2 regions of the Pseudomonas sp. S2_B10 genome follow, and region 2 is predicted to be linked to the other one. Evidence: riboswitches for the same ligand, from Rfam matches in the RefSeq annotation. Region 2 holds a riboswitch; the other holds the start of a gene.

Region 1 (6,063 bases), 820 kb from region 2:
CTCCCACAGGGGACATTCAGTGCTTGGAAGATCAGGTCTGCGGCGAAGAGTTCGAGGCGTTCGCGGGTGTCGCCGGCGGTGCGCCAGACTTCTTCGCTGATGGCCTGCAACTCGATCGGACACGGGCCATTCCAAGGATCGGCCAATGCACAATCCAAGGGGTCGAAGCCCAACTCAAACGCCTTGGCCAACGCTCGCAACAAGCTCGACTGCGCGCCTTTACCGTCACCGCGCGGGATGCGCAGCAACGCCAGCAAGGTGTCGATACGCAAGCGCCCGCTCGGCGATTCACCAAAAATGTGCAACCCATCGCGAATCTGCGATTCCTTCAGATCGCACAGATAAGTGTCGAGACGCGGCAACCAGATCGCCGCATCGGCATCGCTGTCCAGCGCTGCATCCAGTTGCAGCTCGCGGTCGATCTGCGTGTCCCGCACCAATTGCAGAATGTCGCGCTGCAACTCGCGGGCACGGCGCGGATCGAGCAGTTGCGCCTCGTAATATTCGTCGGCCATCAACTCCAGATTACGCAGCGGCCCATAGGTTTCGGCGCGGGTCAGCGGTGGCATCAGGTGGTCGATGATCACCGCCTGCGTGCGCCGCTTGGCCTGGGCGCCCTCGCCCGGGTCGTTGACGATAAACGGATAGATATTCGGCAACGGCCCGAGCAGCGCGTCGGGCCAGCAGTTTTCCGACAGCCCAACACCTTTGCCCGGCAGCCATTCGAGATTGCCGTGCTTGCCGACGTGGATCACGCCGTGGGCGCCGTAGGTGTTGCGCAACCAGAAATAGAAGGCCAGATAGCCGTGCGGCGGGACCAGATCCGGGTCGTGATACACCGCGCTCGGATCGACCTGGTAACCCCGGGCCGGCTGAATGCCGACAAAGGTCAGACCGAAACGCAGACCGGCGATCATCAGGCGACCGTCGCGGCACATCGGATCGTTTTGCGGCGCCCCCCAACGCTCGAGCACCGCCGCGCGATTCGCCTCCGGCAGTGCATTGAACATTGCCAGGTAATCGTCCATCGTCAGGCTCTGCTGGCACGGGCGCAGGTCGAGACTGTCGAGGTCGTTGCTGACACCGCCGAGCAGTTGCTGGATCAGTTCGGTGCCGCTGTCGGGCAACTCGGCCGTGACCGGATAACCCTCTTCGCGCAACGCGCGCAGGATGTTCAGCGCCGCCGCTGGCGTATCGAGGCCGACACCGTTGCCGATGCGGCCGTCGCGGGTTGGGTAGTTGGCAAGGATCAGCGCGATGCGTTTTTCGCCATTGGCCACACGCGCCAGATCAACCCAGCGCCGCGCCAGTTCGGCAACGAAATCCATGCGTTCAGGCTGGGCGCGATAGCAGACCACATCGGACTGACTGCGCTCGCTGCGCCAGGCCAGATCCTTGAAGCTGATCGGTCGGCTGATGATGCGTCCGTCAAGTTCCGGCAAAGCAATGTGCATCGCCAGATCGCGCGGCCCGAGGCCCTGTTCGCTGTCGCGCCAGCCAAGCTCGTTGTCCTGGGCGCAGATCGCTTGAATCACCGGGATGTTGCGGCGAAACGGGCGTAGATGCGGCGCCTCGGGACTCGATTGGGCAAAACCGGTGGTGTTGAGAATCACCCCCGCCTCGACTTCATCCAGCCAGTCCTCGACCACCGACAAGCAACCGGGTTCTTTCAGACTGGCCACCGCGATCGGCAGCGGATTGAGTCCGGCTGCCTGCAAACGCTGACAGAACACATCGATGAACGCCGTGTTCGCCGCCTGCAAATGCGAGCGATAAAACAACAGCGCCGCCACCGGTTGACCGGGCAGCCATTCGGCTTGCCAGTCGCTCAGGGCAGCGCTGTTTTTCTGTGGGTGATAAATCGCCGTGCGCGGCAGGGTTTGCGGCTCGCTCCACGGGTAATCGCGGGCGAACCATTGGTTGCCCAGGCAACGGAAGAAATCCAGCGCGTTACCCATGCCGCCCTGACGCAGGAATTGCCAGAGTCGATCGCGCACGTCGGCGCTGACCGTGCTCAAGTCGCTGAGCTCGGGGTCCGGGCGGTCATCGCCGGGCACCAGAATCAGTTGCACGCCGCGTTCGGACAACTCGACCAGCCGCTCGACGCCGTAGCGCCAATAGGCGATGCCGCCGTGCAGCGAAATCAGAATGACCTTGGCGTGGCGCAGCACTTCGTCGACATACAGATCGACCGAGGCATGATTCTGCACCTGCATCGGGTTGGCCAGACGCAGGCTCGGATAGTCATCGGGCAGTTGCTGCGCAGCCTCGGCGAGCAGCGCCAGGCTGGAATCGCCGCTGCACAGGATCACCAACTCGGCGGGGGTTTGTCCGAGATCGGCAATGTTGTCATCCGAGACGAATCCGCCGGGCTGGGTCCTGAGCAGGTGCATGACTTAAACGCTGAGCGCAGCGCGCAACTGCGCTTCGAGTTGTGCCGCATCAAGCTCCTGACCGATCAGCACCAGACGCGTGACGCGCGCTTCTTCGGCGCCCCACTGACGGTCGAAATGCTTATCGAAACGCGTGCCCACGCCCTGGATCAACAGGCGCATCGGCTTGTGCGGAATCGCCGCGAAGCCTTTTACCCGCAGGATGCCGTGCTGCACCACCAGTTGCGTCAGCGCATCGAGCAGCAGGCTCTCGTCAGCTTGCGGCAGTTCGATTGAGATCGAATCGAAGGCGTCGTGATCGTGATCGTCGTCATCACCGTCATGGTGGTGATCGTGGTGACTGTGGCGGCTGTCGATGTGCTCCTCGGAGCCGGCACCGAGACCGATCAGCACGTCGAGCGGCAGGCGGCCGTTGCTGGCTTCGATGATTTTTACCGCTGGCGGCAGCTCTTCGGCGACTTCAGCGCGCACCCGAGCCAGATCTTCCGCGCTGGTCTGGTCGGCTTTGTTGAGGATGACCAGGTCAGCACTGGCCAGTTGATCAGCGAACAATTCGTGCAGCGGCGACTCGTGATCAAGGTTCGGATCGAGTTTGCGCTGGGCATCGACCTGATCCGGGAACGCTGCGAAGGTGCCAGCAGCGACGGCCGGGCTGTCGACCACGGTGATCACCGCGTCAACGGTGCAGGCGCTACGGATTTCCGGCCACTGGAAGGCTTGCACCAGCGGTTTTGGCAGGGCCAGGCCCGAGGTTTCAATAAGGATGTGGTCGAGATCGCCGCGACGGGCAACCAGTTCGCGCATTACCGGGAAGAATTCTTCCTGCACGGTGCAGCACAGGCAGCCGTTGGCCAGCTCATAAACGCGGCCGGTGGCCTCTTCTTCGGTGCAGCCGATGGTGCATTGCTTGAGGATTTCACCGTCGATGCCCAACTCGCCAAACTCATTGACGATCACCGCGATGCGCCGGCCCTGAGCGTTGTCAAGCATGTGCCGCAGCAGCGTGGTTTTGCCCGAACCGAGGAAACCGGTGACGATGGTGACGGGGAGTTTGGCCAGTGTTTTCATCGGTATGCCCTTTGGCAAGCGGCGGGCATACGGGACGAGAACCGGCAGCGCGCGTGCACGCCGGAAGCATTCGCCACCGGATCACCCCGCCCGGTTGTAGTGAGAATCTGTGACGAGGCAGGTCTCCTGGCTGACGGCGTTCAGGCGTTGGGCCTGGCGTCCATTGCGCCTTCCCGCTGGCTCATCGGTTGAGCTGGCAGTGGCGTGGCAACGAACATCACCGTTCACAGTTGCGGGGGCAGCCGCGGCTTTGACCGCGTTCCCTTCTTAGCTTCGGCGAGTGCCGAAGAACCTCGAAAGCGCAAGGCTACGCATGGGTCCGTCGTGGGTCAATGGTCGGTGAGTCTGAAACTGGGGGTATATCCGTTGCTGCGGTAACGGCTTCTTATGGTTTCGCTCTTACAGCGAGTCCCTTTTTCAAACGCCAAAAAGGAACCAAAAGGCTTTGCCCCGGCGTACGGCCCGCTCGCTGGGGCTCGGGGTACCTTCGTTACGGGACCGATCCGGGCGCAGCGGCTACGGTTTGCTTCGCTGCACCTCCTTCCGCTGTGTACGACTGCGTCGTACGGTCGCTGCGCTCCCACCCCCGGATCGATCCCGTAACGAAGCCTGCCGAAGGGGCAAAAGATCAAAAGCCAGAGCAAAAGCAAAGGCAAAGGCAAAAGCAAAAGATCGCAGCCTTCGGCAGCTCCTACAGTTGGATCGCGCACCAGCTCAAGAACAGGTCGGCTGTCAGGCCGCCTTCGCGAGCAGGCTCGCTCCCACAAAAGCAAAAGTAAAGCAGCGCAGCCGCCCCACTCAACAATGAGCGTTAGCTCGAGTGCTCTTGATCTTGATCCACCGGCGACGTCGCAAGGCTGAGTGGAGGGATTGATCCGGGCGTGGGAGCGCAGCGACCGTACGACGCAGTCGTACACAGCGAGTGTAGGTGCAGCGAAGCAAACCGGAGCCGCTGCGCCCGGATCAGTCCCGGAGCGAAGGAACCCGAGCCTGCGAGGGCCGAACGTAGGAGCAAGCCTTTTTGGGTACTTTTTCGGCGTTTGGAAAAAGTGCCTCGCCGTAAGGGCGAAACCGTAATCAGCAACACCCGCAGCAACGGATATACACACAAAAACATCAGAAAAATACCCCCACTGCAGTACCGAAAACTCCCGGAAATTGACTAAAAACCCAAACCCATGTTCTCCTGCACACCTTGTTACGGGTGCCCCTCACAGGGTGAAACGGGAAACCGGTGAATCATGTGCTTTACTCAAAGCCATGTCAGTCCGGTGCTGCCCCCGCAACGGTAAGCGAGCGAAGCGTCAGATCCACTGTGCCCCGGCATGGGAAGGTGATGCTTGCAGGTCGGCGACCAGCCAACCCCTCGCGAGCCCGGAGACCGGCCCGCAACACCCAGCACGCGCAAGCGCCGCTGAACACAAACAAACCCGCGGTGGGCGGGCGCTGTTCGAAATCCCTGCGTGCCCGGCCCGCAGGGATTTTCATGCGCTCTGTTTACCCGCTGACATTTCAGAGGGAAGCGCTATGTCGATCATCAGTAACACCGTCAGCCACACTGACCACATCTCCAGCAGCACCACACTCGGCCAACGCGTCGCCGCCGCCCTCTTCGCCTCGATCCTCGGTGCCAGCCTGGTCTGGTTCGCCGGTTTCTCGCACATCGAAGCGGTGCACAACGCCGCCCACGATACCCGCCACAGCGCCGCGTTCCCGTGCCACTGAGGCCTGCCGAAATGATCAAGCGTATCGCGCAAACCGCAGGCTTCACCGGCTTGCTGGCCGCCCTGCTGCTGACCCTGCTGCAGAGTTTCTGGGTATCACCGTTGATTCTGCAGGCCGAATCCTTCGAGAAATCCGAACCGGTCGCGCAAGTCCACGAACACGCCGCCGGCACCGCCGCCCACAGCCATGATGGCGAAGCCTGGGAGCCGGAAGACGGCTGGCAGCGCGTGGTCTCGACCACTGGCGGTAATCTGGTGGTGGCAGTGGGTTTCGCCTTGATGCTCGCCGGCCTGTACACCTTGCGCGCGCCGACCAAGACCTCGCAAGGGCTGCTCTGGGGTCTGGCCGGTTACGCCACGTTCGTTCTCGCGCCGACCTTGGGCCTGCCACCTGAATTGCCGGGCACTGCGGCTGCCGATCTGGCATCGCGGCAGATCTGGTGGATCGGCACTGCCGCTTCGACCGCCGTCGGTCTGGCACTGATTGCCTTCAGTCGTCACTGGCTGATGAAGCTTCTCGGTGTGGCGATTCTCGCCGTGCCGCATGTGATCGGCGCCCCGCAACCGCAGGTGCATTCGATGCTCGCTCCAGAGGCATTGGAAACCCAGTTCAAAATCGCTTCGCAGCTGACCAACGTCGCGTTCTGGCTGGCCTTGGGCCTGATCAGTGCATGGTTGTTCCGCCGCAAAAGCGCAGGCCCATATCAGGCATGACCGATGACCGCGCAGCGCCGACCCTCGTGGTCGGCCTCGGCTGCCAGCGCGGCTGCCCGGCCAGTACGTTGCGTGCATTACTCGATCAAGCGTTGCAGGCGCACCGCATCGAGTTGCGAGCGGTCAAGGCTTTGGCGAGTATCGACCTCAAGCGCGACGAACCG
Region 2 (6,063 bases):
GCGGCTTCAAGCAGACGACTCAGCAACTGCGGCTCGACGCTGCCGCCGGTGAAGTGGCGCATGTCGCGGCGCTCGGCGATTGCCTTGTAGACCGCTGCGCGCTCGGCTTCGGAGAAGGTGTTCTCGGTCATGGCCCCATCGCTGGCAAGCCAGCTCCCACAGGAGATCGCATTTCTTCAGGAAGCTCACCATTCACTGTGGGAGCGAGCTTGCTCGCGAAGCCGGCCTCACTGTCTGGCGCAAACAATGCCGCAATCGCAGTCGGATTCGATGGGAAATAAAAGTGCACGTACGACGCCGTCATCCGCCCCTCGCGATAAACCGCCTCAGCGCCGCGCCCGCCATTGGGGCTCAGCCCACGGGCAATCGGCGTCAGCTCTGTGGTGGTCAGGGAATGATGATAGGTATGCCCACGCAACTCCCCTTCCGGCAATTCAACCGCCTGCAACGCCAGCGCCGCCAGACGCTTCTGCATCACCGCCTCGCCCTTGAGCAAACCGACCAGCTCAGCACGGGTGCCTTCCACGTCGGTCAGCGAATCAAGCAGGTAAAGCATGCCGCCACACTCGGCGAGCAAGGGCTTGCCCGCCGTATGGTGCGCGCGGATCGCCGCCAGCATCGAGGCGTTTTGCGCCAGCGCGACGTGATGCAACTCTGGATAGCCGCCCGGCAGATACAGGCTGTCCGCCTCGGGCAATTGCGTGTCGCGGATCGGCGAGAAGAAGCGCAATTCGGCGCCCATCGCCCGCAGCAGATCGAGACTGGCGCCATAGGTGAAGGCAAAGGCTTCATCGCGGGCAACGGCGATGCGCACACCTTTTAATAGAGGCTCGGCGGCGATGACGTCAGGCGCGGCGAATTCAACGGCCGGTGGCAGCGCGACCTCGCAACTGCTGGCCAGCGCATCGGCGGCCGCGTCGAGGCGCAGATCCAGATCATTCAATTCGCTGGCCTGAACCAGGCCGAGGTGGCGGCTCGGCAATTCGATACCGGTTTCGCGGGACAGCGCACCGTACCAGCGCAGACCTTCGGTGAGGCTGCCTTCGAGTAATTGCGCATGGCGCAAGGTGCCGACGCGGTTGGCCAGCACGCCAGCGAACGGCAAGTCCGGCTGATACTTGGCCAGGCCCAGCGCCAAGGCGCCAAAGGTCTGCGCCATGGCGGTGCCGTCGATCACGCCGAGCACCGGCACACCGAAGTGGCGCGCCAGATCAGCGCTGGATGGCGTGCCGTCGAACAGGCCCATCACGCCCTCGATCAGAATCAGGTCAGCCTCGGCGGCGGCTTCCCACAACAGCCGGCGACTTTCCTGCTCGCCGACCATCCACATGTCCAGTTGATACACCGGCGCACCGCTGGCGCGCTCGAGGATCATCGGATCGAGAAAGTCCGGGCCGCATTTGAATACGCGCACCTTGCGCCCCTGATTGCGATGCAAACGGGCGAGTGCGGCGGTGACGGTGGTCTTGCCCTGACCGGAGGCCGGCGCGGCGATCAACACCGCCGGGCAGTGACGTGGTTGCTTCAAAGTTCGACGCCTTTCTGCGCTTTGATCCCGGCCTGAAAGGCGTGCTTGAGCATGCCCATCTCGGTAACCGTGTCGCCCATCTCGATCATTTCCGGCTTGGCGCCGCGACCGGTGACCACCACGTGCTGCATCGGCGGGCGCGCTTGCAAATCGCTGAGCACCTGATCGAGATCGAGGTAGCCGTGCTTGAGGGCGATGTTCAATTCATCGAGCACCACCAGACCGATCGAAGGGTCGCGCAACAATTCACGCGAGACTTCCCAAGCGGCGGTCGCAGCGGCGATGTCGCGCTGACGATCCTGGGTTTCCCAGGTGAAGCCTTCGCCCATGACGTGGAAACGCACCTGCTCGGGGAAGCGGCGGAAAAACAATTCTTCGCCGGTGCTGTTGCGGCCCTTGATGAACTGCACAACGCCGCACTGCATGCCGTGGCCCATCGCGCGGGCGAGCATGCCGAACGCCGAGCTGCTCTTGCCTTTGCCATTGCCGCTCAGCACCAGCACCAGGCCACATTCGTCGGGCGAGTTGGCGATGCGTTCGTCGATCACGGCCTTCTTGCGCTGCATGCGCGCCAGATGGCGTTCGTCACGCTCGGGGGAATCAGTCATGGGGGGAGCTCTCCGTTGAGGCTGGATAACGGCGGGCAGGCACAAGAATAGACGGCAAAAAGCCTGGCATCGCCCACCGTGATGCCGCTGAGATGGATCAGGCCGGTCTCCGGGCTCATGAGCGGCGTTTCGCCGGACTGCGCGCCTTCCCGCTTCTTTCGAGGCAGTGGCTCAAGGCGCAGTTTTCACTCATTTACCGTTGCGGGGGCAGCGCCGGGATCGTCGTGGCTTCGCTTGAAGACCACCCTCACCGGCTTCCCTGTTTCACTCTGTCGACGCGGGGCCACAGAGCACCTGAAACAAGCGGCGAAGGTTAGAGGGTTGGGGGTGGAGCGTCAATTGAAGAGGCGCTTTGCGCGCGAATAACTGCCGCTGATCCATTGTGCAGCGGCAATCTTGTGCCAGACTGCGACAAGTGATATCAAAGAGCCATGCTTTTTTCGAAAGCCCACTACAACAATAAGGATGACGACGATGCAAGGCATGATCATCAGCAACCCGCGCCTGGAATTCCTGCGCCCGTTGCTGGAACGCTGGTTTGACTGTATCGATCGCTACAACACCGTACGCGGCGACAACGACACGCCATATTGGCACGACGAGAAAGCCAATCTCGGCCTGCTCGCGGCAGCGGCGTGGATGGCTGAAATGGTCACGCTGAACGACACGGCCACGCGCAAACAGAACGAAGAAGGCGAACGCAATGCTCGCGCCGACCTGCTGATTGCCGGCGCCGAAGACCGCGCGTTCATTCAGGCCACGCAACGTTGGCCACGGGTCAACAATCTCAACCTGACCCAGGCACTGCTCGACATCACCGTTGATGCCAAGCGCATCAGCTACGCCAGCGATCTCAAGCTCGGCTGCCTCTTTGTTGCTCCGCAAAAACCTCAGCACAGCGCCAGCCCCGAAGAATTGCAGGACATGGTCGACGACCTGCAAAAGGAACACACCTGCGCCGTGGCCTGGTATTTCCCCTACGCCTATCGCAAATTGCACAGCGACGCGGGCAACTATCATCCGGGCATCGCCATGCTGTTCAAGGAAGCCCGCGGTTGAGCAGTTGAACCATCGGGCCTGCGCCCTCCTCTATGTTTAGGAATGCATTCATAGGGAAGATCAGCAATGCGCAAGGCCCAACTCGCTCTTATCATCGCCGTCGCTGGCGGGCTCGCCGCCTGCGGTGAAACCTCCAGCCTGCAAGTCTCCGACGGCACCGGCCCGTCACCGAAACTGCCCGAACCGAACAAGACGCTGATCCCGACAGTCAACATCGCCCCGGCGGTGGGCTGGCCGGAAGGCGCGAAACCGACCGCAGCGGCCGGCACCCAGGTCGCCGCGTTTGCCGAAGGCCTTGATCACCCGCGCTGGCTCTACGTGCTGCCCAACGGCGATGTGCTGGTGGCGGAGACCAATGCGCCGCCCAAGCCCGATGACAGCAAAGGCATTCGTGGCTGGGTGATGAAGAAAGTCATGGGCAAGGCCGGCGCCGGCGTGCCCAGCCCGAACCGCATCACCCTGCTGCGTGATGCCGACCACGACGGCGTCGCAGAAACCCGCACGGTGTTCCTGCAGAACCTCAATTCGCCGTTTGGAATGACGCTGGTCGGCAACGATTTGTACGTTGCCGACACCGACCGCCTGCTGCGCTTCAACTACGAGCCGGGCGCCACCGAGATCAAGACCCAACCGATCAAAGTCGTCGACTTGCCCGGCGGCACGCTGAATCACCACTGGACCAAGAACGTCATCGCCAGCAAGGACGGCAACAAGCTCTACGTCACCGTCGGCTCGAACAGTAACGTCGGCGAAAACGGTCTGGATCAGGAAGAAGGCCGCGCGGCGATCTGGGAAGTCGATCGTGCGACCGGCAACCACCGCATCTTCGCCTCGGGTATCCGCAACCCCAACGGCCTGGCTTGGGAACCCACCAGCGGCGCCTTGTGGACAGCGGTCAACGAGCGTGACGAAATCGGCAGCGATCTGGTGCCGGACTACATCACCTCGGTCAAGGATGGCGGCTTCTATGGCTGGCCGTTCAGCTACTACGGCCAGCACGTCGATGTGCGGGTCAAACCGCAGAATCCAGATCTGGTGGCCAAAGCCATCGCTCCGGATTACGCGGTCGGTCCGCACACCGCTTCGCTGGGCCTGACCTTCGCCGAGGGCAACCGCTTGCCGGCGCAATTCAAGGAAGGCGCATTCATTGGCCAACACGGCTCGTGGAACCGCAAACCGCACAGTGGCTACAAGGTGATTTTCGTGCCGTTCAGTGGTGGCAAACCGACCGGGCAGCCGGTGGATGTGCTGACCGGCTTCCTCGACAAGGACGAGAACGCGCTGGGCCGCCCAGTTGGCGTGGTCATCGATCAGCAAGGCGGCTTGCTGGTGGCGGATGATGTCGGGAACAAAGTGTGGCGCGTGTCGGCCAGCAAATAAGCTAAGCGCAACGCAAAAAAAGTGGGAGCGAGCCTGCTCGCGAAAGCGGTTTATCAGTCAAATCATTGTCGACTGACACTCCGCCTTCGCGAGCAGGCTCGCTCCCACATTTAGTTATGCATACGCACTAGGGGTTATGCGCCAGCTGCCCCGGCTGCAACACCCGCTTGGCGCTCAGATACGCCTTCTGCCAATACGCCTTCGACAGGCTATCGAGCTTGACCGTGCCGCCCGTGGCCGGCGCATGCACGAAGCGCCCCTCGCCGACGTAAATCCCCGCGTGACTGACCTGCGAGCCGCCATTGGTGGCGAAGAAGATCAGGTCGCCGGTCTGCAGGCCTTCCTTGCCGACATTCGGCGCCTGCATGACGATCATTTCGCGGGTCGAGCGTGGCAGCGAAATGCCCGCCGCGTCGCGGTAGACGAAACCGATCAGACCACTGCAATCGAAACCGGAATCTGGCGTGTTGCCGCCCCAGCGATACGGCGTACCGACCAGGCCGAGGGCACGGAACAACACGTCTTCAGCAACGGGGGAAAAAGCCTGGGAGGGAGCGAACACGATCGGCGCGCGAACCACGGGGGCTGGCGGCGGTGTGCGGCTGGCGCAGGCGCTGAGCAGCGCGGCGCAAAGGATCAAGGTGAGGCGGGCCGACATCGTCATAAGCAGAACATCCTGATCTGGCTGCGGCTTTCTCTGCCGAATGGACAGAAACAAAACCGCCTGCGTCATCACGCAGGCGGTTTGCCATCAATATAGATTCAGGATTCTAGCGGCTACGCGACAAACTTCAAGTAAGACTTTAACTTCACCTTGTAAAGTTTAGGTCTACTCCGTTGCCGTGCCGTTTTGTCGCCGCGAACGCAGCGACATCGCGCTTACTTGCGAGCGGTGACCACGGTTGGCGCCATGGCGAGTGCACGCTTGGCTTCGATGAAAGTCTTGCTCCAGTAGCTGTCACCCAGGCTGTCGATGCGAACACCGCCGCTGCGACGACTGCTGGAGTGAATGAACTGGTTGTCACCCAAGTAGATGCCGGCGTGACTGACACGACCGCGACGACCATTGGTGGCGAAGAACAGCAGATCACCCGGCTCAAGGTTGCTGCGCGAAACCAGCGGCGCATCAACGTTGATCATTTCGCGAGTGGAGCGCGGCAGGTTCATGCCCGCCTCTTCGCGGAACAGGTAACCGATGAAACCGCTGCAATCGAAACCGGCTTCAGAGGTACCGCCGAAACGGTAACGAGTACCGATCAGGGACATGCCGCGTTCGAGGATGCTGTCAGCCAGTACAGGAAGCTGATAAGGCTTGCTGCCGTTGAACTGGTTGAGTTCTTTTTCGGTGTCCAGCTCTTCCTGGTAAATAACGGAAGACTGGGCGGTAGCAGAATTCTTGACCTGTTGCGGCGGCTCTTGAACCGGAGAATGAGCAGCACAACCGAATAACAGGGTAACGAGTGCGAGAGGCACGAGGGGTGCGAAGCG

What was found. Region 2 has a riboswitch for cobalamin ahead of cobO (cob(I)yrinic acid a,c-diamide adenosyltransferase). Riboswitches for the same ligand answer to the same signal wherever they lie in the genome.
Region 1: linked by a shared signal. The riboswitch ahead of cobW (cobalamin biosynthesis protein CobW) and the one ahead of cobO (cob(I)yrinic acid a,c-diamide adenosyltransferase) in region 2 are both predicted to bind cobalamin.

What each region holds. Positions count from the first base shown of each region.
Region 1 covers NZ_CP162768.1:5,588,225-5,594,287, reverse strand. Annotated here, with positions in the region: gene cobN (cobaltochelatase subunit CobN) at 1-2,393, opposite strand, end outside; gene cobW (cobalamin biosynthesis protein CobW) at 2,397-3,461, opposite strand; cobalamin riboswitch at 3,561-3,772, opposite strand; cobalamin riboswitch at 4,647-4,865, shown strand; gene AB4O45_RS24945 (CbtB domain-containing protein) at 4,989-5,186, shown strand; gene AB4O45_RS24940 (CbtA family protein) at 5,198-5,899, shown strand; gene AB4O45_RS24935 (cobalamin biosynthesis protein) at 5,896-6,063, shown strand, end outside.
Region 2 covers NZ_CP162768.1:4,769,953-4,776,015, reverse strand. Annotated here, with positions in the region: gene bluB (5,6-dimethylbenzimidazole synthase) at 1-131, opposite strand, end outside; gene AB4O45_RS21370 (cobyrinate a,c-diamide synthase) at 128-1,528, opposite strand; gene cobO (cob(I)yrinic acid a,c-diamide adenosyltransferase) at 1,525-2,136, opposite strand; cobalamin riboswitch at 2,220-2,449, opposite strand; gene AB4O45_RS21360 (hypothetical protein) at 2,611-3,195, shown strand; gene AB4O45_RS21355 (PQQ-dependent sugar dehydrogenase) at 3,262-4,575, shown strand; gene AB4O45_RS21350 (C40 family peptidase) at 4,703-5,239, opposite strand; gene AB4O45_RS21345 (C40 family peptidase) at 5,455-6,063, opposite strand, start outside.